2 regions of the Pseudoalteromonas sp. SG43-3 genome follow, and region 1 is predicted to be linked to the other one. Evidence: riboswitches for the same ligand, from Rfam matches in the RefSeq annotation. Region 1 holds a riboswitch; the other holds the start of a gene.
The links. Region 1 has a riboswitch for lysine ahead of dapA (4-hydroxy-tetrahydrodipicolinate synthase). Riboswitches for the same ligand answer to the same signal wherever they lie in the genome.
Positions count from the first base shown of each region.

Region 1 (15,212 bases):
ACTTCGTCAATAAGTGCCTGTTTGAAGTTACTTTTTAATGTAGCGTCGTCATACTGAGTATGATTTTGTGCAAACTGTGCCACTAAATTTTTATTGTAGTGATACATGCGATTCCAATTAGTGCCCGTAATCGGATCGAACCTGCCAAGGGTAAACTCGCCAGATTTTTGATTACAGCCAATCGGATTTGCATAAGGTACAAGGGTAATATCGCCACTAAGGTTAAGGTGTTTTAATTGCTCAAGCAGCTGAAAAATAACTGCGTTACCTTGCACTTCAGCGCCATGCATATTGGCCTGAATGTAAACACTTGGCCCTGTGCCATCACCTTTTAAACGATACACAGGAATTGTAAGTGGTAAGCCGTTTGCAACTTCCCCTACTACAATGTTCTCTTGGCTAATGTGTGTTGTATTACTCATACTTGTTACCTTAAATAATGGCTGGCATTTTCGGCTTGGCGAACACAGGTAAGTGTACCGTTTTGCAAGGTGTACTCAGCAGCTAGCTCATGGCATAAAAAATACGGCATACTTTCGGTAAAGCCGTAAGCACCGCATTGGCTAAACACTAGCCAGTCGTGCTCATTTAAATCGCTTGGTAAGTTATGTTCACCCAAGCAATCAAGCGCTGTACAAAGTGGGCCATATAAAGTGACTGCTTGAGTTTTAGCACTGGATTCACGCAGTAATGCAGCAGGAAAGTCCTGGCTGGTAACAGCAGGGCGTAATAAGTGATTTATACCGCCGCTTAAAATTACTTGTTCTTGATTGTAGTTTTGTTTGCGCTCTACTACTGGGTTTGCGTAATGACCGCATTCGCCAACGGCATAGCGACCAAGTTCCATCCATAGCTCTTCTACACCCGCATCATTTTTAATTTTAGCGAGCGCAGCAATTAAGTCATCCCAATCAAGTGTTGCTTCGTTTTGTGTATAAGGAATACCTAAACCGCCGCCTAAATCGAGAATTTTAAGGCTAATATTTAAATCGCTGGCAAGTTGGCTAAGAGGTGCAATCATTTGTGACCACAAGTCGCTTAGTTTTTGAGTGCTAAGCATGTTGCCCCACTGAAAAATATGCAGGCCGTCAAATTTAAGCGCAGGGTAGTCAGCTACATTGAGTGCTTGCCACTCATTACGACCCAAACCAAACGGCGTAAGGCTGTCGCCGCCCAGTGGGTTTTTTTCACCTTCAGGCCAGCGTAATTGTACACGCAGTAATACTTGTAACTGCGTGTTTTGTAGTTGCGCTTGTTGGTTTAACCAACGTACTTGATTGAGGCTTTCTGCTACGAATATACGCACGCCGCGCTCAATAAAGTGTTTTATTTGTTTAGGGCTTTTTGCAGGCCCTGTGTTGAGCACGCGCTGCGAGCTAATACCTTGTGCTAGTACTTGCTCAAGCTCACCTTTACTTGCTACGTCAAAATTAAAGCCAGCACTGTCTAAGCTTTGAATAATTTTAGACAGTGGGTTTGCTTTTACCGCGTACCACAGCTTTACATCGGTTTGCGCAACTAAACGCGCAAGATGCGTGTTTAGTTGATCTAGGTCGTAAACAAAAAAAGGTGTATCAAGTTGTTGTGTAATAGTATTTACAGCGGTTTTGATAGGCGTGCTCAAAAAGCTCATTATCGTAAAACCTCTTCAAGCAATAACGATGCATCGCTTTTCTCGTCGCGGTACTTAACTATTAACGCACACGACATGCTTAGGCCTTGCTCGCGCGCCCATTCGTTTGATGCAGGGCGAGAGCCCGGTATTACAATCGCGTACTCTGGGATTGGCTCGCCTTTATCTAGTTGGCGCTCGTTTACGCAGTCGTATACTGGAATAGTTGCTGATAAACGCACGCCAGGGGCAAGTACTGCGCCTTTTTTAATGACTACGCCTTCAACAATAATACAGCCTGCACCAATAAATGCGTCATCTTCAACCACTACTGGGCTTGCACCAATTGGCTCAAGTACACCACCAAGCTGAACTGCAGCACTTAAATGTACGTTTTTACCTACTTGTGCACAAGAACCCACCAATGCGTGGCTATCTACCATTGTGCCTTCGTCGATATATGCGCCAATGTTTACATACGCTGGTGGCATAATAATCGTGCCTTTAGCAACATAAGCACCACGGCGAACACTTGAGCCACCTGGTACCATACGGACGCCATCATCAGTACTAAATTCTTGCGGAGCTAGGTTATGTTTATCAACAAAGCCGCCTGCAAATTCAGTATTAGTGCCATTTTTGAAGGCTTCTAAAATGCCTTGCTTTACTTCTACGTTAGCTTGCCATTGGCCGCTTTCGTTTTGTGATGCAGCGCGTACTGCGCCCGATTCTAAATTATTTAATAGTTCTAACCAGCTCATTATAAAAACCTGTATTTAATGCCAAGATAAAATGGTGTTGTTTGCAGTTGTAATGCAATCGGTTTGAGTTAACTCAAGATGTGTTAAAGGTGGACGAAGTTGCGGGCTGCTTAAGCGGCCTTGCAAATGCATCAGTACCTTTACGGGAATAGGGTTTGCGACAGCAAATAGGCTATTAATAGCGCTTGACCACTGGGCAAATAAATTAGGGTGTTGACCACTTAAACTGCGCTTAACAAACTCGTGAGTTTGTTCAGGCCATGCGTTTGCAGCTACCGACACCAAACCTTTTGCGCCAGCTTGAGCAAAATAAGGCATTAGCGCATCGTCGCCACTAAAAATAGCTAAATTAGGCGCCGCTTGGCGGTAAGCTTCAAACTGAGCAATACTGCCGCTCGCTTCTTTTAACGCCCATAAATTTTTATTGTTTTGTAAGTTTTGAATTGTTGCCGCTGGGATGCTAACAGCGCTTCGACCGGGTACGTTATAAAGCATACATGGATGAGCGCTTGCATTTAGTAGGCTTTCAAACCAATGAGTTTGACCTATAGCGCCAGGCTTTGCGTAAAGCGGTGAGCCAAGTAAAAAGCTATGAATTGGGAGTGTATTACAGTAGTTAACCCACTCAATTTGTTGCTTTAAGTTACTACCGCCCACAGCTACCATGAGTGGTACTGTTGGTTTTAGCTGGCATACGTGCTCAACAATGGCTTGTTGCTCTTTTAGCGTTAGTGCTAAACCTTCGCCCGTACTGCCAAGTAGCAAAATACCGTTATGTGCCGCTTCTTGATCGCTAACCAACTTAGTTAACGTGTTGTAGTCAACATCGCCGTGTTGATCAAATGGCGTTACGAGCGCGGTCCACAGTGAGTAGTCGTTTAAATTGAAGTTGTTGATCATCTCTCACGAACTTATAATTTGTACCAACTTTATTAAAAACGTGATCATTTAAGCGATAACTAATTTAATGCAATTGGTATTATTCGAAGAGTCAAAAAGCTTTATGGAAGGAGCCGCATTAACGTCGTTCGAACTAATAATTCGAAGAGCGAATGGGCTTAAAATAATAGGGCGCACGGCCTTAATATTTAAGACCAGAAGCTCTCCACCAAACTAACAAGCTGCTTTTTATAAGCAGCTATTGGTGACAGTCGCTAGGGTTCAACCTAGTCGCCCGAAATAAACACCTCGCAAAAGTGGTTACTTCTCGGCGTTAATTCCCCTCACGTATGCTTGCTGGAGTTTGCGCTCCTAACATACGCTACCTGAATAACGCACCTCTTCTAGCCCTTTGCACCTGTTTGTAGAGTAAAACTTACAAACCTGTGCAATTTAAATAGGGTAATTACGGCGATTAAAGCATTTTAGCCGTCTAGGTGTCAAGCGACTAAATACAGATTAATTCATCGAAAAGAGGGGTGGTTACGTATTAGGTGCTTTTCTCGTACACTAGCAATATAAGTAGTGAGGTATTTAATTAGTATGGAAAAATTTAGCGATATTTATAAGCGAGCGGTAGAGCGAAAAGGCTCTGAAAAAATGCTTAAGTTATTACTTGCAAAACCGCTATCTAAAAAACAACTAAGCACGTTAAGTGACGACGATTGGCTTGAAGAATTTACTCGAAAAGTATTTCAAAGCGGCTTTTATTGGTCAGTCATAAATAATAAGTGGCCGGGCTTTAGAGAGGTTTTTTGGGATTTTAGCGTTGATAAGTTATTAATGATGCCACCCGATATGCTGGAGCAAAAAGCAACGGATGAGCGCATTGTTCGTAACTATAAAAAAGTAAAAACAATTACCGAAAATGCTTACATGATCCACGAAATAGCAGGGGAACATGGCAGTTTTAGCCAGTTTATCGCTAATTGGCCGACAGACGATATTATTGGTTTGTGGGCATATTTAAAAAAGCATGGTTCGCGTTTAGGCGGAAATACAGGGCCTTATGCGCTGCGAGCACTTGGTAAAGATACATTTTTACTATCACGCGATGTAGAGAATTATTTGCGTGCCCATAAAATTATAGACGGCGGCTTACAAACTAAAAAGTCACTAAATGCAGCCCAAGCTTTTTTTAACGAAATGCAAGAGCAAAGTGGCTTAAGTATGCAAGAGTTAAGCTTAATTGTTGCTTATGGCGTAGGTGACAACCGTGTTGGTATAAGTCAGCAACAATAGGAATTACAATGAAATTAGTGCCAAGATACACAGATGTTGCAGAAAACTTCGCGATAGAAGATTTCCCTGCAAGTGTCGCCTCTCCTCAGTTATTGCTGTGGAACGAGAGTTTAGCAAAAGAGTTTAATATTAACGTTGCGGCTGATTTACGTGCCAGCACTTTTAGCGGTAACGAAAAACAGGCGATTCCTGCAGTAGCACTTGGTTACTCTGGGCACCAATTTGGACATTTTTCACCACGCTTAGGCGATGGACGAGCGCACTTACTGGGCGCTATTAGTGATGATGAAAACCAGTTATGGGATATTCAATTAAAAGGCTCTGGTGCTACTCCTTACTCAAGAGGTGGGGATGGACGTTGTGCTCTTGGTCCTGCTATTCGTGAATACGTAATGAGCGAAGCAATGCATGCACTGGGAGTTAAAACCACACGCTGCTTAGCGGTTGTTGGTAGTGGTGAAACGGTTTATCGTAATCCGCCACAAGCAGGGGCTATCGTTACGCGTGTAGCAACGAGTCATATTCGTGTTGGCTCGTTTCAATATTTAGCGACGCAAGGCGATGTTGAAGGGCTTAAAAATTTAGCCGATTTAGCTATAGAGCGACACTACCCAGAAATAACCGATACAGGTTCGCAGCGATACTTAGCATTTTTAGGCGCTGTGATTAAAAACCAAGTTAAGCTAGTTGTGAGCTGGATGCGTGTTGGCTTTATTCACGGAGTAATGAATACAGATAATACGCTAGTTAGCGGAGAGACTATTGATTACGGCCCGTGTGCCATGATGAATAGCTTTGATTTTGATACCGTATTTAGCTCTATAGACAAACAAGGCCGCTATGCATTCGGTAATCAACCTAATATAGCTAACTGGAACTGCGCACGCTTAGCTGAGAGTTTAATACCGCTTATTAGCGATGATGACGAGCAAGCAGTTTTATTAATGACGCCATTTATTAATAGTTTTGCTGAGCAGTTTAATGCTGAGTTTACGGCTATGTGGGCACAAAAACTGGGTTTAACTGAATCTAGCGATAGTAGTGGCGAGTTAATAGCAGAGCTGTTAACGCTATTAAAAGATAATCAGCTCGACTACACCAATACCTTTGATGCGCTTACTGAATCCTTAAAAGGAGAAAAAAGCGTACCTGAGTCGCTAATTGAATGGAGAGCTAAGTGGGTAAGTTTAACTGACGATAATAGTTATGAAGTAATGAGAGCGGTAAATCCTCGTGTAATACCGCGTAATCATGTGATCGAAGAAATAATTGCACAATATAACGCTACAGGATCCAGCGAGTTGCTACAGCGCTTTATAAAAATAGCCAGCAATCCATATTCTAACTGTGAAGAGTTATCAGAGTTTTGCTCTCCACCGACGAATGATAATGACTACCAGACTTTTTGTGGTACTTAATACTTAACTTTAAATATAACCACATGATTAAAAAGAGTCATTTTTTAATCAAACATGCGCATATACCTAGGGGAATGCTAATTCTGGTGGTATTATGCGCACAATTAAAACCAAGCAATATTTCTTTGCATTTATAAGTGCATTTAATTTAATTGCTCTTACATTCCTTGCTAAGTACTAATTTACAAAAAACTACTACATTTATTTTTCAATAAAGTTTTAATTTCGCCTATAGTAAGTGGATGTGTGTTGCGACAAGGCATAGAAAAAAGTAATAAACTTTATTTTTCGTTAAGTATTGATTAACAAAGGCTCAGTTAGTCTATATAAAACTGATTGAGCTAGTATCGATTAGCTACAATTTAAAATTGTTCAAATGGGAAGAAAACAATGAAATTAAAATCACTTACAATTGCAATCGCGTTGGCTGCAACTAGCGCATCTACATTCGCTGCTGATAAAGAAGAAGGTTTCTACATTGGCGCATTTGGCGACTACTATGACGCATCTTGGAAAAACATGCGTGACCAAGCTGGTCTTGACGTAAACGAATCAACTGGCTGGGGTGTTGAAGCTGGTTACCGTTTCAGTGATTACTGGAGCGCACGTCTTGAATATGCAGACATGGATTTTAATGCTTTTGATAAAGTTGCTGGCAACCGTAACAATATTGATGGCGAGCGTTACGGTATTGATGCTCTTTACCATTTAGACGGCGGTCCTTTCTATGGTCTTTTCGGTATTAAAGAAATTGACGTAGTTGATGACAACACATTCTTAAATGCAGGTGTTGGTTACCAACATTTCATTACAGATGGCTTATTTGTAAATGCTGAAACAGCTGTATACCAAGGTCTTGACCGTGGTTACACAGATGTTGGTGCTAAAATTGGTATTAACTACTTATTTGGCCAAAACTCTGCTCCTGTAGAGCCAGTAAAACCAGCTCCAGAGCCTAAAGTAGTTGAAGTAGCTGTAGCTCCTGTAGACAGCGATAACGATAACATTCCTGATGCAGATGATAAGTGTGCTAACACACCTATGACTGATGCTGTGGATGGTACTGGTTGTACTTTATATGAAGATAAAGAAGTAACAGTAAGCTTATTAGTGACTTTCCCTAACAATGCTTCTGCAGTATCTACTCAATACTTAAATGATATTGAAAAAGTATCTGCATTCTTAAAAGAGTACCCAGATACAACAGTACTATTAGAAGGTCACACTTCTGCTGTAGGTAAAGCAACTTACAACAAATGGTTATCTAAAAAACGTGCTGATGCTGTAGCTAAGCAACTTGTTGCTGATGGTATTGCTGAAGACCGTATTACTACAGTTGGTTTAGGTGAAGAGCGTCTTAAAAATGATGCAAACACTAAAGCTGCAAACGCAGAAAACCGTCGTGTAGAAGCGCATATCAAAACTATCAAAAACGTTAAAGTTTTACGTTAATTAAATAGTTTGTAATAAAAACCCAGCCAAGTGCTGGGTTTTTTTATGCCTGTAATAAATTAATATTAGTTAATGGTAATGATTCTTACTTAATAAGTATTCATGAAAATAGTTTTTACTACAACCACTATTCATAGTATTTATAATCGGTATAATCAGTTGCGCAACTGGATGGATTTTCATCTATCCATAAAAGCTTTATAATTACGCGTTAGAATACTATAAGTATTGGGTAACTTATTTGCGCCCAAAGCGCTACCGGATACTTTCACGTCACCAAGAGGGCAATATTGTGCTACAAGAATATCGTAAACACGTAGAAGAACGTGCCGCGTTAGGTATCGTACCAGCGCCATTAGATGCTCAGCAAACTGCTGATCTTATTGAATTAATAAAAAACCCACCTGCAGGTGAAGAAGAATTCATTTTAGATTTGTTCATTCAGCGTATACCAGCTGGTGTTGATGATGCTGCTTATATCAAAGCGGGATTTTTAGCAGCTGTAGCTAAAGGTGAAGCTAATTCTCCACTTGTTTCTAAAGAAAAAGCGGCAGAATTATTAGGTACAATGCTGGGCGGTTACAATATCGCGCCAATGATTGACCTACTTGATGACGAAACACTTGCACCAATCGTAGTTAAAGGCCTTTCAAATACATTACTTATGTTTGATGCGTTCTACGATGTTGAAGAAAAAGCAAAAGCGGGTAATACATTCGCTAAGCAAATTATTGAGTCTTGGGCAAATGCAGAATGGTTTACTAATAAGCCAGCTGTTGCTGAAAAGATCTCAGTTACTGTATTTAAAGTAACTGGCGAGACAAATACTGATGACTTATCACCAGCACCAGATGCATGGTCTCGTCCAGATATCCCACTTCATGCTTTAGCAATGCTAAAAATTGAACGTGATGGAATTACACCAGACAAGCCAGGCGAAGTAGGTCCAATCTCTCAGCTTGAAGAATTAAAAACTAAAGGCTTACCACTTGCATATGTAGGTGATGTTGTTGGTACTGGTTCTTCTCGTAAGTCTGCAACTAACTCTGTACTTTGGTTCATGGGCGATGATATCCCATTCGTACCAAACAAGCGTGTTGGCGGTGTATGTCTAGGTAATAAAATTGCTCCAATCTTCTTCAATACAATGGAAGATTCAGGTGCATTACCAATCGAATTAAATGTTGATGAGCTTAACATGGGTGAGCAAATCGATATTTACCCGTACGAAGGTGTTGTTAAGAGCCACGGTACTGACAAAGTAATCTCAACTTTTGAACTTAAATCTGATGTAATTTTAGATGAAGTTCGTGCTGGTGGTCGTATACCACTTATCATTGGTCGTGGTTTAACTGATAAAGCACGTACATCACTTGGCCTAGGTCCAACTGATGTATTTAAAGTACCAACAGTGACAGAAGTGTCTGAAAAAGGCTTCACACTAGCGCAAAAAATGGTTGGTAAAGCGTGTAACGTTCCAGGTATTCGCCCAGGCCAATACTGTGAACCTAAAATGACAACTGTTGGCTCGCAAGATACAACAGGTCCTATGACACGTGACGAACTTAAAGACTTAGCATGTTTAGGTTTTTCTGCAGATTTAACAATGCAGTCTTTCTGTCATACGTCGGCTTACCCTAAACCAATCGATGTAAACACTCACCATACGCTTCCTGATTTCATCATGAACCGTGGCGGTGTGTCACTTCGCCCAGGTGATGGTGTAATTCACTCATGGTTAAACCGTATGTTATTACCAGATACTGTAGGTACTGGTGGTGATTCACATACACGTTTCCCATTAGGTATTTCATTCCCAGCAGGTTCGGGTGCAGTAGCATTCGCAGCAGCTACAGGTGTTATGCCTCTTGATATGCCTGAGTCAATTTTGGTTCGCTTTAAAGGTGAAATGCAACCAGGTATCACTTTACGTGACCTTGTACATGCAATCCCTTACTTCGGTATTAAAGAAGGTTTATTAACAGTTGAGAAAAAAGGTAAAATTAACGAATTCTCTGGTCGTGTACTAGAAATTGAAGGCGTTGAACACCTAACTGTTGAGCAAGCGTTTGAACTATCAGATGCATCTGCAGAGCGTTCTGCAGCAGGTTGTGCGGTTAAACTTTCTAAAGAGTCTATCGCAGAATACCTAGAATCAAACATTGTTATGCTTAAATGGATGATCTCTGAAGGTTACGGCGATGTACGTACTATTGAGCGTCGTATTACTGCAATGCAAGATTGGTTAGCTAACCCAGAACTAATGGAAGCTGACGCTGATGCAGAGTACAAACATGTACTTGAAATCGATTTAGCAGACATTAAAGAGCCAATCCTTTGTGCTCCAAATGACCCAGATGATGCACGTTTATTATCTGATGTTACTGGCGAGAAAATCGACGAAGTATTCATCGGTTCTTGTATGACTAACATCGGTCACTTCCGCGCAGCAGGTAAGTTACTAGATGGCTTTAAAGGTCGTATCCCAACTCAGCTTTGGGTTGCCCCGCCAACTAAGATGGATAAAGATCAGCTTACAGACGAAGGTTACTACGGTATCTTTGGTCGTGTAGGTGCACGTATCGAAACTCCAGGTTGTTCACTATGTATGGGTAACCAAGCACGCGTTGCAGACAAAGCAACGGTTGTGTCTACCTCTACACGTAACTTCCCTAACCGTTTAGGTAATGGCGCGAACGTATTCTTAGCTTCAGCAGAACTTGCTGCAGTAGCGGCTATTTTAGGTAAACTACCTACTCCAGCTGAGTACCAAGAATACGCAGCGAAGATTAATGCAACGGCTGCAGATACTTACCGTTACTTAAACTTCCACCGTATGCCTGCTTACACTAAAAAAGCAGACAACGTGATTATTCAACAAGCTGTATAACTTTTAGAGTTTGTTTAAAAACCCGCTTCGGCGGGTTTTTTATTGGCTAAAACAAATATTAGATAGTTCATGCTTCTTTTTTTATATTATTGTATTAACTCTAGTCTTAAATTGCTTTTAAAGTAATTAATCGCGCAAAAATTCCTATCAAAATGCATTAAAATCCTTATCAATATTCTCATTATTTTAGGCGAGATTTTATGACAGCATTAAACAACCAGAATTTATTGCAACTACGTTTTGTTAACCAAGCAAATATTGATTTGGTTAAACCTTCTTTTGATAACCTTCCTGCAAACCTTTATGCAGATGGTGCCTTTCGTAAACGTCGTTATTCAGTAGTAAAAATGCAAAATGGTGAAATAAAGCTACAGCAAGCCAAAGCATTTGTTCAAGATGATTCAATTAATACTTTTCAAGGCAATGTAGAGCGTACTTACGAAAATTTAGAGCAAAGTTTACTTGAGTCAGAGGGCATGAAAAGCATTGTAAATGAGTTTCGCCAACTTACCGGTATTGATGAGCAGCGTGATATTGAAATTCATCAGTTCCGCATGCTTGCCATTGATAGCGATACACCTGCAGCGCCAGAAGGCGTGCATCAAGATGGTTTTGACCATGTATGTATATGCGGTGTTTCTCACGAGAACTTAGAAGGTGGCGAACTGCTTGTATACGAAAACAAGCAAGCTGAGCCTTGTTTTAAAATGGAAATAAAAGACGGCATGTTTGCATTAATAAACGACCGTCAAGTGTGGCATAACGCAACACCTATGAACAAAATTGATGCTAGCAAACCAGGTTACCTGGATTGTTTTGTATTAACGTCTTAAGGAAGTTAAGCATGAACATAACGCAATTACGTGAGCAGTTTCCAGCATTAATGCAGAACGTTGATGGTAAATCGCCAATATTTTTAGACGGACCAGGTGGCTCGCAGGTACCAACATCGGTGCTTACTGCGATGACAGCTTATTTAGGTCATTATAATTCGAACTTAGGTGGCGCGTTTTTTTCAAGTGATAAAACGGTTGAGTTGATGGCGAATGCGCGCCAAGCCGCCGCTGACTTACTTAATGCACCTAGCTCACAACAAATTGTGTTTGGTCCAAACATGACCAGCCTTACGTTTAGTTTTAGCCGTGCAATTTCACGCGACTGGCAGGCTGGCGATGAAATAATTGTAACCAATGCCGATCACTTCTCGAATGTATCGTCGTGGCAACAAGCTGCAGAAGATAAAGACGTTAAAGTTAATACGGCTTTAATTAACGAAGCTGATTGCAGCTTAGATATGGCGCAATTTGAAAGCTTATTAAACAGCAACACTAAGCTTGTAGCGGTCACTTACGCTTCAAATACCACAGGTTCAATTAATAATATTAAACGTATTGTTGAGCTTGCTCACGCTGTAGGTGCACTTGTTTATGTTGATGCCGTACATTATGCACCGCACGAACTTGTTGACGTGCAAGCACTTGATTGCGACTTCTTAGCGTGCTCTGCGTATAAGTTTTTTGGCCCGCATTTAGGTATGGTTTACGGTAAAAAAGAACATTTAGACGGGTTTACGCCTTACAAGGTTGAGCCAGCTAAAGACGTAGCACCAGGTCGCTGGGAAACCGGCACGCAAAGCTTTGAAGCAATGGCTGGTTTTATCGCAGCTGTTGATTACATTGCGGCGATTAGCGAGCTTGACGATAGCCATTCACGCCGCGAAAAGTTAAGCGTTGCTTTTGCTAAAACTAAGCAGCACGAAATGGCGCTTAGCGAACACTTTTTAACGCGCTTGGTTAATTATCCACGTATTAAGTCATTTGGTATTGATGATTTTGATCGCCTTAATGAGCGTACACCTACTTTTGCTTTAATTTTTGAAGGGCTTGAGCCACGCGCCGTTTCAGAATTTCTAGGTAAGCAGCATATTTGCGTGTGGGATGGTAATTTTTACGCGCAAGGGTTGTGCAAGCAATTAGATGTGCTTGATAAAGGCGGCGTAGTGCGCATTGGTTGTATGCACTACAACACCATTGAAGAGCTAGATCAGTTGTTTAATTTATTTGATGAACTGCTTGGTTAAATAATACTGATTTTGGTGCGCTAACTCTTAGGCGCACCATATATTTGTTCTGCACGGTTAAACAATACCCACGAGGTTAAAATATACTTATCGTTTGATACTGGCTTATTGCCTCTATGAGTATGTGTAAAGTAGCCAGGTGCTATTACCATAGTGCCTTTTTGAGGAGCGATTTTACGGTTTTGATAATAAAACTCTGTTTCACCACCTTCTTCTACATCGTTTAAGTAAAACATAAATAACAACACGCGATGCAAAGCTTCATTGTGCTGTAGCTGCGGATAAACTTCACTGTGCCAGTAAGGGTAGCCACCTTTGTTTACTTCGTATTTTTGCGCTTGAATGTTACCGAGTCTAAAAATTTGCTGAACTAAAACGGGTAATTGCGGTTTACCCACTTCTTCAAAATTCTCTTGGGTTAAATCGACTACTTCGCCTGTTTTTGGATGATAAACCTTTAAGCCAAATGCCCCAATCATCATAAAAATATGCTCTTCAACATACTTAAAAACATGCTGTGCAGTCGTTTGTTGTATATGTTTTAATTGTTGTGCATATTCGGGGTGATTATTTAAGTGTAGGTCGTGGCTGTCTTTTTTCTTTAAGTCGACACCGCCCGATGTTACCCCTTGTCTTACATGCGGGCTTTGCGCGAATGTGGAAATAAATTCATCGCAAAACTCATCGCTTAATGCGTTATTAATAACGCGTATAAAGTCCGTCATGGTTTACCTTTATATAATTATTATTGGATTTTTATGTTTATTGAAAAAGTGATGCCGCGCTTTAGCGAAACAGATGCACTCGGACACATCAACAATACCGTACTCCCTGTATGGTTTGAAGTCGCGCGTGGACCTATTTTTAAGTTTTTTACACCGGACTTAAATCCACATGATTGGAAATTGATTATCGCCAAAGTTGAAGTGTCGTTTGTGGGCGAATTATTTTATGGCCACGAAGTGACCGTAAAAACCTCTGTAGAGCATATAGGCACTAGCTCTTTTACACTTAGGCAAGAAGCATGGCAACACGATAAATGCTGCGCAATAGGAAAAGCTGTGATGGTGAGGTACGATTTTATTGCTAAATCAAAGCAAGCGCTTAGCATTGACGAAAAAGCGGCGCTTAACGAGCATATTTACCAAGGGAGTTAACCTTACAAAGCTTATATTTTATATAAGCTCATGCTGAGCTGGATTAGTGTAAATAAATAATGGCAGCTGGAATACCTATCCTCAATAATACTTAATCAATTTGAGGGATTAAATCTGACGATAACTGCGTTAAAAATTTCTGATATAGAACAACTAAATAACGAAATTTTTGCCTTGTTATCAACACGATTTTCTTTCCTCAAAATAGATCACTTAATTAAGTGAAGAGGTATAAATTTTTGTCGAGAAATTTTAACGTATTTAGATTGAGTTGCAGGCTCCAATTATATACTATTTATATTATATATTGTTGCGCCGTTATAACAGGAAATGTTAATTCGGTAATTTGATTGGAGTATGCGTGTGACATCTATTGCCAGTAACCAGCCTTTACAAGTTATTCAGCTCAGTGATGGTGAGAATTTAACAGCTGAAATTTTACCGTTTGGCGCAATAATAAAAAGCATTAAATTTAAAAAACAAGAAATGACGCTTAGCGTCGATGACCCTCAATACTATCTTGAAAACCCATTTTACTTAGGCGCTACAGTAGGTCGATACGCTAATCGTATTGCAAAGGGGCGTTTTAGCTTATCTGGTACGCAGTATCAATTAGAGGCAAATAACGGTCCTAATAGCCTACATGGCGGTGTTAAAGGTTTTAATAAAGTACTTTGGCAAGTAACCAAACAAACTGAAAGTGAAGTTGAGCTTTATTATTGCTCGCCCGACGGCGAACAAGGTTTCCCCGGTGAGTTGCAGGTTTGGCAAACTATTAGCGCTAAAAACGGCGAGCTTACTCTGCACTTTAAAGCGCTAACCAATAAAGAAACGCTCGTTAACTTTACTAACCATTGCTACTTTAATCTTGATGGCAGCTCATCAATTAATGAGCATCTTGTTCAAATTAATACCGATCGTTACCTTCCTATTGATACAACTAGTATTCCACTTAATGAAGCCGCTTTAGTTTGCGGTACCTGCTTTGACTTTACTAAGCCAGCTCAAGTTGGTGAGGCCTTAAGCGCCGTTCATCCTCAGCTAGAAGCTGGAAATGGCTTTGATCACTGCTATATTTTTAATGATGACAGCAGTTTAAAGACGATGGCTACATTAACTTCGCCACACACGAACGTTAGTTTAACCCTTAAAAGTACGCAGCCAGGCATGCAGCTTTATACCGCAAACTTTGTTGGTTCGCCTTTTAAAGCACGGCAAGCTTTGTGTTTTGAAGCGCAAAATTGGCCAGATGCGCCAAATCGTGAAAATTTTCCAAAGGCTAATTTATTGCCAGCAGAGAAATACGAACAGGTTATTATTTACTCTTTTTCTGAGTGAATACAGTTCTTTAATGTTAATTAAAAGAAAACCAAAAGAAAATATACGGTAATTGAATGCTATCCATAATTAAGGAAAAGGTTGCACTTTTTGCCGGTTTAAAGTATTTATAATATAAATAGTATTTGAAACTATACGCACTACCACAACGACACAACGACTACACACAATCAGGAGTTTTTAAAAAATGGTAATTAACAATAAGTTATCGTTCAACAAGAAAACCGCGCTCAGTATTGCTATCACTGGTATATTGGCAAGCGGAAGCGTTGCAGCTCAAGGCGCTGAAGGCAATACGCCTACAGTAGTAAATGAAGATGTTG
Region 1 covers NZ_JACJFC010000012.1:40,476-55,687, forward strand. Annotated here, with positions in the region: gene H5157_RS12490 (succinylglutamate desuccinylase/aspartoacylase family protein) at 1-422, opposite strand, end outside; gene H5157_RS12495 (PLP-dependent decarboxylase) at 428-1,633, opposite strand; gene H5157_RS12500 (2,3,4,5-tetrahydropyridine-2,6-dicarboxylate N-succinyltransferase) at 1,633-2,373, opposite strand; gene dapA (4-hydroxy-tetrahydrodipicolinate synthase) at 2,389-3,273, opposite strand; lysine riboswitch at 3,464-3,664, opposite strand; gene H5157_RS12510 (DNA-3-methyladenine glycosylase I) at 3,856-4,554, shown strand; gene H5157_RS12515 (YdiU family protein) at 4,563-5,972, shown strand; gene H5157_RS12520 (OmpA family protein) at 6,363-7,424, shown strand; gene acnB (bifunctional aconitate hydratase 2/2-methylisocitrate dehydratase) at 7,717-10,314, shown strand; gene H5157_RS12530 (2OG-Fe dioxygenase family protein) at 10,515-11,147, shown strand; gene H5157_RS12535 (cysteine desulfurase-like protein) at 11,159-12,394, shown strand; gene H5157_RS12540 (2OG-Fe(II) oxygenase) at 12,415-13,119, opposite strand; gene H5157_RS12545 (thioesterase family protein) at 13,153-13,551, shown strand; gene H5157_RS12550 (aldose epimerase family protein) at 13,915-14,889, shown strand; gene H5157_RS12555 (TonB-dependent receptor) at 15,077-15,212, shown strand, end outside.

Region 2 (15,212 bases), on a different contig from region 1:
TATACCTTTTGATTTATTGTATAAATACAAAACGAGTTAATAAAAACTATTGTTTATTTTTTCTTTGAGCTTTTTTGCTTAGTTTTTTCTCTTTTTTACGCGGAAACATTTCTCTGCTTAGGTACGGTACTGCTAAAAAAAAGATCCCACATCCTAAGTAAAAGAAAAGGTTAAAAAGATAAGCAAATGGAGAGGTCGAGAAAAAATAAACCTCAGATTCAACTCGATAATCTGTTGGTGTAAGCACATAACCGTCGTATATAGATTTTACTGCGATTATGATGGATAAGGAGCCTATAGCTAAAAAAAACAAGGAGAATGCTATTTTATTTAATAACATTCTGGTATTACTAATATTAGCGTGTTTTATTTTTGGCTTCTTTTTTGTTTTTTTATTATTTGATTGCTTCATGCTTACCAAAAAAAGTAATAATCATAGCTATAAATATTCCAACAAAGCCTACGGTTGAGAAAACTAAACTATATTCACTTTGAATACTGAAAATATTTAGAAGACTAGTTATTAATAAAAGTAATATTCCAGCAGCTTTTATAATTTCTTGTGTTTTATTCAAACGTATCCATGTTTGACAATATGGGCACTCGACTTCAAAAAATATCCCTTTTTTATTGGTATTTTTTATTTCCGTACTTTTGATCTTATGATGGCAACAAGGGCATGTAGGTTTCATTTTAATCCTTTATTTAACCTTTTTAATTTCTCTTAAGACCCTAAAACCAATAGAGTTAGCTCTCGAATTTATAGTAAAACCCATTCTAAGTGAGTGATGCACATGAGGCTGTGGCATGGTCCAACTAGCCCCTTTAACCGTTTTATTCTTACAGTTAATTATTTTAATAGGAGCAATAGTCTTTGTTGCATTGTTATGATTATCTACATAACAGTCCTCTACCCACTCATAGACATTAGAAGTGACGTCGTATAAGCCAAAAGGGTTTGGCTTTAAAATACCTACATGCCAAGGGTGTCCTAAATCAGCCCCCTTTGGACAACCCCCTAAATCTCTATCGCAGTGATCAATGCCTTGTTCATAATCATTACCCCACCAAAACTTACTCGTTGATCCAGCGCGAGCTGCGTATTCCCACTCAACTTCGCTAGGCAGGCGATAAATATTGCCAGTTTCTTTGCTCAACCACTTTGTGTAAGCAACAGCATCAAACCAAGATATATTTACAACAGGTTGCTTACCACGCCCCCAGCCTTCATCGTTAGGACACGACCTAATTCCGGTTTTACAAAACTGATCATATTGTGCAAAAGTAATCTCGGTTTCACTTAGTGCATAGCTTTCTTTTATTACTGCTTTAAAAATAGGGGCTTCATCTTGAAAAGAGCGAAAATTTTCACCGCCTATGGTGCCTGTACCTGGCGGTATTATTACCATTTTAGGTGATAATTCACCGCTTTTAAGTTTATCTTGTATATAAGTGATTTTATGGTTAGAGATTTTAAAACTAGGCCAGCTAATATTAAAAAAGCCGATACTGAACCCAATCAAAATTAAAATAACAACGAGATATTTAACTTTTAATTTATTTAACATATATCACTCTGTAGTTATGCCAATAATATAGCTTGCTGAATTTCTTATTTTATTATGTAAGCCATTTACGCTTCCATACATCGTGGCTGCAGTTCCTGCTCCAGTAGCTAATGATGTTTTAGTTAGAAATGCCTTGTAAAAAGAGCTTCTGATTAACCTCTGTACTTGTGCCTGAGTGTATACCTTTGTTGCTTTAGTGCCATCATCGAGAAGAGTTTGCCCTCTCAAAACTTGCTTAAGTAATTTTTGGTTTTTGATTAACTCAGGCTTTTTAAGTTTCAAAAGTTCTACTGCAAGCTTTTTACGATTTTCCCGAGTCATTCCTTTATACATTTTTAATAGTTTATTCTGTCCTAAAGCTTTATTTTGACTAAATTTAACGAGTAAAGAACCAGCTTCTAAACCTGCTTTAGTTAAGTCGGCAACTTGAATAACATCTAATGTAACCATCAAAGTTGAAAAAGTAGGAGATGTATCAAGCCATTGGTTATATTCTGCATTGCCGCTTAGGTGATTAAATACACGCCCAGTACTAACTCCACATTGAAAAGTGGCGGCGGTAGTAGATGTCAAAGTTAATGGAATCGCAGCCCATGTAGCACCGAAGCTTGCAGCCCCGCCTCCCATCTCTGCAAATACTAACACCCAACCTGATGCGGCTCCGGCACACGAGACAAAAGCATTAAATGATTCATCGTAAAGTGAGGAATTAATTTTATCTATTCTTTTATCGGCTTTCATTTGTTTAGGAAAAATATATTCGCGAATATAAATATTTTTCCTATCTGCTCTGCAACTTACTCTTAATATTTTACTGTTATAATGGCTACTTGGATTTAAAAGTAAACTACCAGGATTTACAGAGAGTTTTGCAATACTATCTTTCTCGGCCTCGAAGATAACGCCAGCGTGTCTAAATTCTGGATCAGAGTCTAATGAAGCAAACATTTCACGTAAGACTTCCTTAGGGAATAGATTTTTAATTTTAAGTTCGAAGGTTGGATCTAATGACATACTATTTATTCCTTTAAATATTTGTTCCCAATTTATCATAATACTTATCAGATTTAAATTTCTTCCTTTGAATATTTTGCCAAATTAACGACGGTGCGCTAATTAAGACTGGATATTATTTTTACCCACAAAAAAGCTCACATAATGTGAGCTTTTTAAAACTTATTTAACGCTAATTTTAACTTACTGCTGCTTTTGCGGCGGGAAGTTGCTTAAAATATTAGCGACTGTTTCTTTAATTGATGCTTCGCGTTGTTCAGGCGATTGTTTTTTCTTTAAACGGCCTTCTTTTGCGCCGCGCCATAGAAGTTGGTTTGATTCGCGGTCAATAATATCAATTACTAACGTACCCACTTCGTATTCGCGGGCGCTAATATCGCGTTGAAAACCCGTACCCCAGTATCCCCAACGTGCGCCGTAGCCTACGTTAAAGCTGTCTACTTCTAGCTCTTTATCTACCGATGCATGGTAGTTAACTAGTACGTCAGCTTGGGCTGGGTCTACTAAGCTCATACCTAATGTTTGGCTAAGCTCATTATTAACGGCAGTACGTACACGTTTTTCCATTAAGCCGTTAATTTGGTAGTTTGTGGTGTCTTTGGTTAGGCTCGCGTTTTCTACCCAAGCAAATGTTTTAAAATTACTAAAGTTGGCTGATTTGTCGTAATCCCAGTCAGGGGTTTGCGTACAGGCTGTAAGTAATGTCAGCGCTGCAACAATAAGTATATTTTTCATTACCTTTGCTCCAATAAAATGCGTTAATTTAAAATAACACACATCGTTTAAATGTGTATTAGTTTAACGTCCTATATTTTAGTTTAGTTGGTTTGCCTTAACGGCCAATTAATTGTGTTCAACTTCAATCCAGTCTTTTTCGTCTACCCAGTTTTGGGCGCCATCTTTTACTGAACGAATAGGTACAATGTAATCACAGCTTACCTGCGGTTTAACCGAGGCAAAAATTGGCACAAAGCCAAAGCTCAGTGCCGTTTCTATGATTGCTTTTTGGTTTTGCGGGTCAATGTCGGCCGCTTCATCAATATAAATAGGTATACGGTAAAGGTTTTGTTCCTGATCGCTTAATAAGTAACGAATAAACAACATGCCACATAATAACTTAATAGTAATACGTGTGCCGTTTGAGCCAGCTGAGTCTATTTTTTCAAAGTGTTCGGTTTCGCCAGCGCGGTTAACCACTTCAAAACGAATATCAAATAAGTCAGTTAATGTAAGGCCTGCTTTGTCGGAGGCAAGTTTTATTAGGTGATCTTTTGCTTCGTTTACCGCGCTTTCGCTATAAGGTTCTTGGCTAAGTAAATCAAGCGTGTCGCCTTGTTCAAACTGATGCGACGTGCTGATAATGGTATCGATACTATCAACCAGCATTTTGCGAGGTATTACGTTAATTTTAAACGCTTGCAGATTTGAAATACGGTGCTGGCTTATGCCTTTATTAAAGCTATTCATTTCGCGGCGAAGGCGGTCTAAATCTTCTCGCAAGCCTTTTATAGTTGCGGCCACTTCGGTAAGCGCAACGCGTGCTTGGCGCTCAACAGCATCGCGTTCGTTATCAATATTATGAAAGGCGCTTATTAGCTTTTGGTATTTAGTGTATTCGTAATTTTCGTTGTCGAATTTAGTAATACCCGCGTTATATACATGCAAATAGGTATTACGTACGTTTATGTCAAAATTACGCAGCTCTTGGCAGTCTTTATTAAAGTGATGAACAAGGTCGCTTAAGTTATCAAAGTCGAGCGTAATATCAATCATATACGGGGTTACTTTACCGCTGTATAAATCAAGCGTGTGGTCAATTCGCTCGCTCTTAACTTGACGTAAGCGCTCAGTTTGGCGATTAATTTGCTCTTGTTTCGATTTAATTAACGAGCGGCGATCGGCAATTGAGCCACTATTTTTTTGAATATCTTGCAGGTAGTCGTCAACTTGTTCGCGCTCAGCTAATAACTGCTCTTTTAGCATGGCTTGCGCTTCAACCGATTGCTGCATTACATCAAACTGCTCTAAGCGTTTTAGGGCGCCCTCGAGGCTCATAAGCTCATCGTATAACGCGTCTTTTTCTTTTTGCTTGTCGGCAACGTTTGCAGCAACATCGCGCTGTTGCTTAAACTCTTTAAGTGAATGCTCAAGTGCATTTAACTGAGCGGTTAATTGCTCTTTGTTTTCGCCGCTTTGCATTTGCACAGGCGAGAGCTTTTTAAGCTTAATGCTCGCACCTGGCAGAGTTAGTACACCGCCTTTAACGTTTTCGCTAAGTAGCGATAAAAATTCACCAAACGCGTCTTCGTCATCAATGGTTATATCGCCATTAGTGGTGGTCGCAAATGAGAGAATATCGGGGTTTAAAATGCGCGATATTTCCTCTACTTCTTTTAACGAGAGGTCTTCGCGCATGCGGGTAAACAAATTAAACTCAAGGTTTTTAAGTTGTAGCTTTAGGCTCTTAATTTGTTTTTGTGTTTCGCTAATGCGGTAGTCAAGTGTGTGTAGGCTTTGCCCTTGTGCGCTTGTTATAGAGTGCGAAAGCGACTCGTAATCTTGTTTTAACTGAGTCAGGCTGGTTTTAAGCGTGGCTTTATTTACCAGTTCAAACTCGCTTTTAAGCGCATCGTAATCTAAAAACCACTGCTCAATTTGAGTTTGTCTGCGCTCTATATCACGCGATTGCTGTACGTATAGGCTTTGTTTTTGCTCAAACTCGTGTTTTTCGTGCTCTATATCTTCAAGCGCAATGCCCAACTCATTAAGTTGCGACTCTTGATAAGTGTCAAAATCAATCAGTGCTTGGTCAATTTTAGGTGCGTATGCGGCTAATTTACCTTTAAGCACGGTTTGGTTTTCAAGCATTGATTCAAGCGCTGCTATTGGCTCTTGCATTGACTCAAGGGCTTTTAATTCGCGTTTTGAGCGGTTTACTTTATCAAACGAGCGACGCCATACTTCATAAAAGTCGACCTTAGAGTTCGACATATGGCGTTCAAACACGCGTAACATAAAGCGTTTTACGTCGCTTGCGCCTAATTTGTGTAAGTTAAGAATACGTCTAAATATTTCTTTATAAATAGAGGAGTCTTGCACATTATTAAGCGGGATCATTTTTAGGTTAATGTCGCCGTCAAAAGGCGTTGCGCCGCCAGTAAGTAGCGCGTTTAACTCTTGTGCTTTAAGCTCAATAGGGTTGTAGTTAAGCGAATTTAAATGGTTGAACAGCTTGGTAAATTTAATAATAGTTTTACCTTGCGTGTACTGCTCTAAATCAAGCTTTCCTTGATAACAAAAGTACTGATGCGCGTAACCGGCAATTTTACCAAGGCCTGCCACGCCTATTACTACCGAGCCATGAGGCAAGTTAGCTTCTAGTAAAATGTACGACTGATCGGATGAAAAATAAAACTTACGGGTTTCATCTAAATCGTGTCCGTCCCATTCTGTTAAGCGTAAATCGTTAATAAGCGGAAACTGCAGGGCGTTAATAACCGAGCTTTTACCTGTGTTATTGGGCGCGCAAATAGAGCTGCTTTTATCAAGCGGGATCACACATTTTGCATAGCCTGCGGTGTTAAGTAGGGCGAGTTTGCTTAGTCCGTATAGATTTTTCATTCCTCGTCCTCTGTAATGTAGGTTTCTTCGTTTACTTCCATGAGTGCATCTATGTAGCGGTGAATTGGCGCTTGTAGCATAAAGCCGCCTTCTACTTCACGGGCTAAACCTAAGCGCACCATGCGCAGGTAAACGTCTTTACGCAAATCCGATCCCGAAAATATCTCAAGCTGATCAAACAAATGTTTGTTAATTTGCACCAGCGTTTGCATAAGCTCTAAATCGTTTACGTCGTCAAACAATGCGCGCATTGGGTCTTTACCCGTATTGGCGTAGTGCTCAATTAAAATGTAAATGGTGAGCGCGATAGCGCGAGATATTTTGCCCATATTTGGCGTACTTTCGTCGCTACCAAAATAATAAAAGCCACGGCTGTCGTGTTTCAAATCGTTACCTAGGGCGGTAAATAGGGCGGTGTAGTCTTCTATGTGTTGGTCAAGCTCTTGCCACATTACGTTGTCTTGCTCACAAATGTGATAACCCGCTACTAATTTTTTATTAATGGCTTGTAGATGGGTTAGCTCGTCTAAGTTTATGTGTGTCATGGTTTATTTACCTGCCTTTGGATCTGGCTGAGGCTCTGAATTAAATGGATATAAAGAAAAGTGCTGACCGGCAATTTTTACGCGGGCTTTTTCATCGCTTTGAATTATTTTAATATCGCTGTCGCTGACTAATTTTTGATACAAAAATAGCATTTCGTCGGCATCGAGATCTGGATAGCTTTCGTCTAAAAATTGCAGCAAGGGCTGCGGCTTTTTGCGTTTTTTATTAAAGCGCTTAGCAAAACTGGTTTTAACATCGTTGTAGTCAGGAATATTAGGCGTAACAAAAGCAGGCACGTCTTGCTGGTCAGGCAATTGGTATTCTTCGTGTTCAAATTCAACCAAGCTTGCCATGTAAGCCACAATATGGCGTTGCTGACCAAGCGAATATCGCTGCGCGTCGCTTACAAAATTTGGCTGCACAGCACTTAGCATATTGTCTACGCCATTTTTACGTACAAGCCCAAGTACTTTGGCTGCTTGGCGAGTAATTAAGTTATTACGACGTAACTCTTCGCGTAGCGGCATAAGCATATCGGCACTTTTACGTAAGCTTTCTCGGCCCATTAAATGCATTTCGAGTATACGGGTACGTAATTGCTCCAGCATACGTTTGTCGTTATACGCTTTACCTGAGCGCTCAATGTGCAGTATTTGCTTGCTTATTTGCTCTTCAATGAGGATAAAACACGCATGAAATTCACCACGAATATCAACCATTTCAAGCATTGGCTCTATGTATTCGTCAAAGGCTTCTATTACCGCTTTATAACGCTTTTGCAGCGATTGCACTGCATTATTTGATTTGGCTTGTTCAACAATGTTTAAAATAGCGTTTTCGTTGTGCGTATAAAGCTTCATTATTTTACGCACCCGATCATCCATAATGCGGCTGTAGCGGCGTAAGTCGTCAAAGTCTTCTATTTCGCCAGCGTTATCTAGGCGGTTACCTAAACGAGCCAGGTCCTCTACTAATACGCTAATTTCTTGTGCTAAACCTAAATGCTCTTCTTGCAGTAAAAAAGTAGCAAAATCGGCAATGGCACGATTTATTTCAAGTTGAGAGGATTTAGCCAGTGGAATTAAAATATCTTGGTTTAACAAACGATTTGTTTCTTTATAAATGCGTTCGTTTGACCACGTAGGCTGCTTTTGCTTAATCGCGTTTTGTACGTCTTTTAGGCTAAAGTCAGCCATTTTAAAACGTTTAAATAATAGCTCTAATACACCCCAATGTTCGGTTATGGTGTTTAGCAGCTTTTTAGCTGGGATCATAAGGGGTTACAACATCCTAGTATTTTATTATTGAGTTCTTTTAGAAGACTCATTATTACGTATTTTTAATTAACCTTGTCTGTATATAGTATTCGTTTTTAAGACCATTTAATAATAGTTTTTGCATAGAGGCAGTGCTAAAATTCGCGCCGAAAATAGGCACATGAAATGGAATGTTATTTGTGTGTTCTTTAAAACTATATCAAAGGTTGTTTAACTACCATGGTTTCCTCGATTATTCTAACCCTGATAGCGATTGCATTTTTACTGATCGTTATAGAAGATATAATCCATGTAAATAAAGCTAAAACCACGCTGTTTTTTGGTACGCTTTGCTGGATTCTTCTTTTTATATACCCCCTACACGGGCAAAGCCCCGATACGATTCAGCATCTTTTAAACGAAAATATTTTAGAAATTGCCTCATTATGGCTATTTTTAATGGCTGCAATGACCTTTGTCGCGTATTTAAATTCAAAGGGGTTTATAGAAAATATTGTGCACCGTGTTATGCCAAAAAGTATTAGCGAAAAAAAGCTCATGTTTTTGGTGGGTGGTTTTGCGTTTTTGTTCTCGTCGATTTCAGATAACGTAACAGCGACGCTTATATCGCTTGCGGTTGTTATGTCGTTAAAGCTTGAACCTAAAAAGCTCGTTAAATACGCCACGCTTATTGTGTTTGGAGTGAACTCAGGTGGGGTATCGCTAATAACAGGTGACGTAACCACACTAATGATATTTTTAGATGGCAAAGTAACCATTGCTCATTTATTACTACTTATAGCGCCAGCACTTGCAAGCGTTATGCTGCTTGCTGCGTTACTGTCTATAGGTATGAAAGGGCGTGTTGAGTTTGCTAGTGCAGGTAAAACCCGCATTGAAAAAACCGACATAACCATTGCTGTTATATTTTTATCTACCGTAGTGAGCACACTTACGTTGAGTGTAATTTACAGCGTACCGCCTTTATTAACCTTTTTGTTTGGCTTATCAGTGATGTTTTTAGTGGCGCAATTTTTAATGCGCAAAAAAGACATAAACAAAGACATAATCGATTTTGTTCGCGATATAGAATACGACACATTATTGTTTTTTGTAGGTGTACTTTTACTTGTAGGCGCACTTAAAGAAATTGGTATGTTGAGTAAATTTACCGACCTATACACGGTAATGGCACCAGAATACGCAAACTACTTAATGGGCATATTATCAGCAGGGGTCGATAACGTACCGCTTACCGCTGCATTATTAAAAGCCAATATAGTAATGAGCCAACAACACTGGTTGTCGTTTACGTATGCAACGGGCGTGGGCGGTTCAATGCTTATTATTGGTTCGGCTGCGGGCATTATTGCCATGAGTAAAGTTAAAGCGCTTACCTTTATGAGCTACTTGCGTTTATCGCTGCATTTATTAATTTGTTACACGGTTGGATATGCGGGCTCGTATTACATGGGCAGTTTTATTTAACTCATAAATTATTAAATGCTTGACAGCTAGACGTCTAAACGATAACTTTCAAAGCCCCGCTACTTAGTGGGGTTTTGTTTTATTAGCCACTGGTTAATAAAGCATTCAGAAGAGGTGCGATACTTAGGTACTTAATGTTAGGCGACGAAAGCCGATGATCATTAAGGAGGGAAGTACTCGCCGAGGAAAATAATGGTACGTCGTCATTGTTTTTCGGTTTATGGGGCTGAATCCTCAAAACTGTCACCAATATAGGTGGAGAGCTTCTGGCAGTGGACTTATCTTCAAGCATTCCTTTGCCAAGTTCTTCTTGTTTTATTGCGGTTTGGAGACCGCGAAAGGAGACTAAATGACTACCCAATCAGTGCCACAAACAGTATCAGGCGCAAAATCAGATTACATCGTTGCCAAATTTGGTGGAACAAGTGTTGCAAATTTTGAAGCGATGAGTCGCTGTAGCGAAATTATTGTTGCAGATAAAAGCGTACGTATTGTTGCCGTGAGCGCCAGTGCCGGCGTAACTAATCACTTAGTTGCACTGTGTAAATCAAGCATTACTCCTAGTGAGCGCCAAGAACACATAAATGGCGTGCTTGCTATTCAACAAACTATTTTAGATGAATTATCGCTAGATACCGATTTAGCGGTTGGCTTTAACGAAACCCTAAAAGCATTTCAAACATTGGCTCAAGAGCCACTAACAACCGATCAGCAACACGACGAGCTACTTAGCTTTGGTGAGCGTTTATCGTCGTATTTGTTTGCACAGGTACTTCGTTTACAGGGTTTAAATGCCGATCGCTTTGATGTGCGCAAGGTGCTTAAAACAGACAGCCAATTTGGTAAAGCAACGCCCAATGTTGCAGCCACAGCGCAAGCTGCTAAAGATCATTTAATTCCGTTATTAGACGCTCAAGTGATTGTAACTCAAGGATTTATTGGTAGTGACGAATACGGTCACACCACAACGCTAGGACGTGGTGGTTCAGACTACAGCGCTGCATTACTAGCTGAAGCGATTAACGCTAAAAGTGTGCATATTTGGACCGACGTAGTGGGCATTTTTAGCACCGACCCGCGTTTGTGCGCAAAGGCGACGCCAATTGCACGCTTAAGTTTTGACGAAGCCGCTGAAATGGCAACCTTTGGCGCAAAAGTATTACACCCAGCGACTATTTTACCAGCGAGTCGTAGCCACATTAACGTGTTTGTAGGTTCTAGCCGAGAGCCTGAGCGTGGCGGTACGTGGATTGAGCGTGAAAAATCGCAGCAACCAGGTATACGCGCAGTAACGCAACGTAAAAACCAAATATTGCTTACGCTTAAAAGCCCAGAAATGCTACTAGCAAGCGGCTTTTTAGCACGCGTATTTACACTATTAAGTGAATACAATATATCGGTAGATTTGGTAACTACATCAGAAATCAGTGTGGCTATAACGCTTGATAACGCGCAAAACGCCTCGCGCCCAGAGCTTGATCAAGAATGCCTAGATAAGCTTGCAGAGTTTTGCCATGTTTCGGTAGAAAACAACCTAACATTGGTGGCACTTATTGGCTCTGAGATTCAATTACGCCAACACGAAATGAACTTAATGAGTGTACTAAAAGACTTTAACATTCGATTAATTTGTCACGGTGCTAGTAAGCACAACCTGTGCTTTTTAGTAGAGCAAACTGAGTCAGATAACGTAGTACAGTCTATTCATAGCCGTTTATTAGAAAACGATTTTGCTGCGTAAATAACGGTTATTCAGGAAAATTAACTAGTAAGGTTGCTTAACAAAATTAATTAATAAAGTCATTTAATAAAAAGCATCGCCAGTCGGTGCTTTTTTTATGCACCACACTCACATCAAAACAAACATTACTGTCACTGCTATCAGCTACAGTAACGCGATTACTGCAAGCACTCAGCTTTGCACTATTTAATTCGTCAAACACATTGGGGCTAAGTAACTTTGCAATAGGGCGGCTGGTGGCTTTAGCAAGAGACTCTTTTAGTGTCCAAATTCTAAAAAACGTATCTGCTTGGGCTTGAGTATTAGTAGGCTTGGTGATAAGTGTAATTTCATCATTATGATAAAAATGCTTAGCAAGCTTTTCAAACGGTCGCTTTAGGCTTACTTTTTCAATATCAAAACCAAACTCACTTTTATCAAAATTTAGCGCGACCCCAACTAAACCATGCGAGTGTGAAATACAGGTATTTATAACATCACCACTTACATGTATTTGCAGCTTTGAGCTTGCTTCGTCAAATTCGGTACTCATTTTATTAAGGGGTACGTGCGTATGTTGTGGCTGCGCTACTTTAATAAGGTGTTTTAACAATAACCGCGTAGCTAAATACTCTTGCTTAGCTTGTGGGCTTTTACGGCGGTTTATAATAGTTAATTCAAATGGGCTTAAGCAATCGGGCAAATTAAAGTCACTAAGCTCAAGTGTTTTAGCATTAAATAATAAAATACTGTTACTCGCAAAAGACAAATTTGCCAATTGAGTTGAAGTAATACTCAAGGCGTTTTTAAAATAGTGTTCAGTCATAAAAGCCCTAAAGCAAAAGAAGTCGCTGATATTGTGAGCGGTTAACGCCACTAATAAAGGCTGGGTACAATTTTATTACTCAGCTGGCATGAAATATGGTTTAATTCACAATAATCAAAATAATAACAGATTTGTAGATGTATGGCACAAGTGCGTGATGGGTTTCAAAGCCGACTTGGTTTTGTTTTAGCCGCTGCTGGCGCAGCAGTGGGTTTGGGTAATATTTGGGGTTTTCCTACGCAAGCGGCCAACCATGGCGGCGGTGCTTTTTTACTGGTTTATTTTATTGTTATATTTTTACTTGCGCTACCTGCGCTGTATACCGAACTTTATTTAGGTCACAAAGCACAAGCTAACCCGGTAAAAGCATTGGGCGATGCATGGCAAAACACTAGCCGTAAAGTAGGTGCAGCAGCCGGTTACATAGGCCTTGCGGGCGCAGTTGTTATGCTAAGTTTTTATTCAATAGTGGCAGGGTGGATGCTTTCGTACGCTATTGAACCCATAACAACCTTTTTAGGTTTCACAGGCGCAAGCGAATTTTTACATAGCGACTCAGTGCTGCGTAATTTTGTATTTACGCCGCTTATGCTTATTTTAACTGCCAGTATTATTTTAAAAGGGGTAAAATCGGGAATCGAAACTTGGTCGCGCCGTTTGATGCCACTTCTGCTTGTGCTGCTTGTTGGTTTAATTGCCTACATTGCAACACTCGATGGCGCAAGCGAAGGCTTTGCCGCGTATTTAATCCCTGATTTTAGCCAAATACTCGACCCTAATTTAATTATTGCCGCAATGGGGCAAGCGTTCTTTTCGCTCTCGTTAGGTGTGGGTTGTATGATGATTTACGGCTCGTATTTACAACCAGATGCTAATTTACCAAAGCTCACAGCAGGTGTTGCACTACTTGATACTGGCGTTGCTTTTTTAGCGGGGTTACTTATTATTCCTGCTATTTATGTGGCGCAGCACAACGGTGTAGAGGTATTTAGTGGCGGTAAATTGATTGGTGAAGGGCAGCTAATTTTTGCTATTTTACCTGAGCTATTTAGCACCATGGGCGAAATTGGCTTATTAGTTGGTTTATTGTTTTTTGTATTAATGTCTATCGCATCGGTTACGTCAACTATATCGACGACTGAAATTCCGGTAGCGTTTTTAGTCGAAAACCACAACGTTAGTCGCACCAAAGCAACATGGGCAGTGAGCGCCGTTGTACTTGTGTGTGCAAGCGCAATTATACTAAATTTTGATTGGTTATTTGGCTTAGTTATTATGCTATTTACTCAATACCAATTGCCGCTTATGGGCTTGTTTTACTTTATTACGGTAGGTTGGATGTGGCAGCGTGGTAATAAATTACACCAAGCAACAACAGGCGTACATTACTGGTTTGCTCAGTATATTCGTTTTGTTTGCCCAATATTAATGACCTTGGTATTTGCAAACGTTGCGTTTGGTTAAGCTCTATTTAAAGTGAATTTTTAAACAAAAAAAGCGAATAGGGCTCACCTTATTCGCTTTTTTTGTGCCTGTTATCTAGGTATAGCTTAGGTCTTTATAAAACCTCATTAGTTAGAGGCCTACCTTCATTTACTTCAAGCGCGTTAAGTAGGGTTGTGTTTGCTATTTCGGTGAGTGCCTCTTGGGTAAAAAAGCCCTGATGCCCCGTTACTAAAACATTTTTAAAGCTCACTAAGCGCGAGAATATATCGTCTTGGTTTATTTCGTCACTGTGGTTTTTAAAAAACAGCTCCGACTCTTGCTCGTAAACGTCGAGCCCTAAATACCCTAATTTTTTAGTTTTAAGTGCATTAATGCACGCTTTGCTGTTAAGCAGTGCCCCGCGAGAGGTGTTAATAAGCATAACACCGTTTTTCATTTTACTAAATGCCTCATCATCTATTAGATGATGAGTTTGTTCCGTTAATGGGCAATGCAAAGAAATCACATCGCTTTGGCTAAGCAAGGTGTCTATATCGGTAATTGTATAATTGCCAGGTTGCGCGTATGGGTCGCACACTAATACTTTAGCGCCAAAGCCATTTAAAATGTTACACAGCGCAAGGCCAATTTTACCGCAACCTACAATACCCACGGTTTTATTGTGCAAGTTAAAACCAAGCAATCCGTTTAAATCAAAATTGTCTTCGCGTACGCGGTTATACGCTTTATGGGTTTTACGGCTAAGCGTGAGCATAAGTGCAATACAATGCTCGGCTACTGCTTCTGGGCTGTAAGCCGGTACGCGTAATACTTTAATTTTATGTGCTTTTGCTGCAGGTAAATCAACATTATTAAATCCTGCACAACGCAGTAAAATAGTATTTATGTCTTGGCTTGCCAATTGTTCAATAACCGTGTCGTTTACGGTGTCGTTTACAAATACACATATGGCATCAAACCCGTTTGTTAAAATGGCCGTTTGTTCGCTCAGGGATTGCTCAAAATACGTTATTTTTATATCACGATGATCGCGTGTACTTTGTTCAAAAAAAGGCAGTTCGTACTTTTGAGTACTAAAAAAAGCAATGTTCATGGTAATAGCCTCGACACTTAATAAGTATCAATACAATAAACTACTTTATAAACCTGTGCTTTAGTAACACGCATTTTATTGATTTAAATTAAGCCTTAGCTGGCGTAAACAAAGGTATTTTTGATGCTACCTTTTTACCACCTCTTGCAGCGCTTAACTTTGCAGCTTGCAGTAAGTTGCTTTCTATTACTTGTTTAAGTGTTTCGGGCTTAGTACGCGGTGCATAGCGTGCAACAAGTTGCCCTTGTGAGTTAATTAAAAACTTAGTGAAATTCCACTTAATTGCACGATTTTGCGAAATACCCCGCGTATGCGACTTTAAATAATTAAACAACGGATGTGTTTCTGGCCCGTTTACCATTACCTTACCAAATACCTCAAACGAGATATTAAATTGATCTTGGTAAAAGTCTTTTATGGCTAAATTATCAAGCGGCTCATTTTGGCCAAACTGGTTACACGGAAACGCTAGCACAGTAAAACCATTGCTTTTGTATTGCTGGTAGAGCTTTTCGAGTGCGTTTAATTGCACCGAAAAATTACACTTACTCGCTGTATTAACAATAAGGACGGTTTTGCCCTGTAACTGGCTAAGAGGAAAATTTTCGCTGTTATAAAGTGGTGCATTAAATTG
Region 2 covers NZ_JACJFC010000009.1:73,026-88,237, reverse strand. Annotated here, with positions in the region: gene H5157_RS10280 (peptide-methionine (S)-S-oxide reductase) at 1-40, shown strand, start outside; gene H5157_RS10275 (hypothetical protein) at 47-412, opposite strand; gene H5157_RS10270 (hypothetical protein) at 396-692, opposite strand; gene H5157_RS10265 (SUMF1/EgtB/PvdO family nonheme iron enzyme) at 702-1,568, opposite strand; gene H5157_RS10260 (hypothetical protein) at 1,572-2,582, opposite strand; gene H5157_RS10255 (DUF4136 domain-containing protein) at 2,766-3,317, opposite strand; gene H5157_RS10250 (ATPase) at 3,426-6,203, opposite strand; gene H5157_RS10245 (condensin complex protein MksE) at 6,200-6,748, opposite strand; gene H5157_RS10240 (hypothetical protein) at 6,752-8,023, opposite strand; gene nhaD (sodium:proton antiporter NhaD) at 8,246-9,493, shown strand; lysine riboswitch at 9,595-9,767, shown strand; gene lysC (lysine-sensitive aspartokinase 3) at 9,843-11,234, shown strand; gene H5157_RS10225 (4'-phosphopantetheinyl transferase superfamily protein) at 11,281-12,039, opposite strand; gene H5157_RS10220 (sodium-dependent transporter) at 12,181-13,503, shown strand; gene H5157_RS10215 (2-hydroxyacid dehydrogenase) at 13,598-14,578, opposite strand; gene H5157_RS10210 (glutathione peroxidase) at 14,667-15,212, opposite strand, start outside.
Region 2: it holds a riboswitch for lysine, as region 1 does, so the genes downstream of both, lysC (lysine-sensitive aspartokinase 3) here and dapA (4-hydroxy-tetrahydrodipicolinate synthase) in region 1, are expected to answer to the same signal.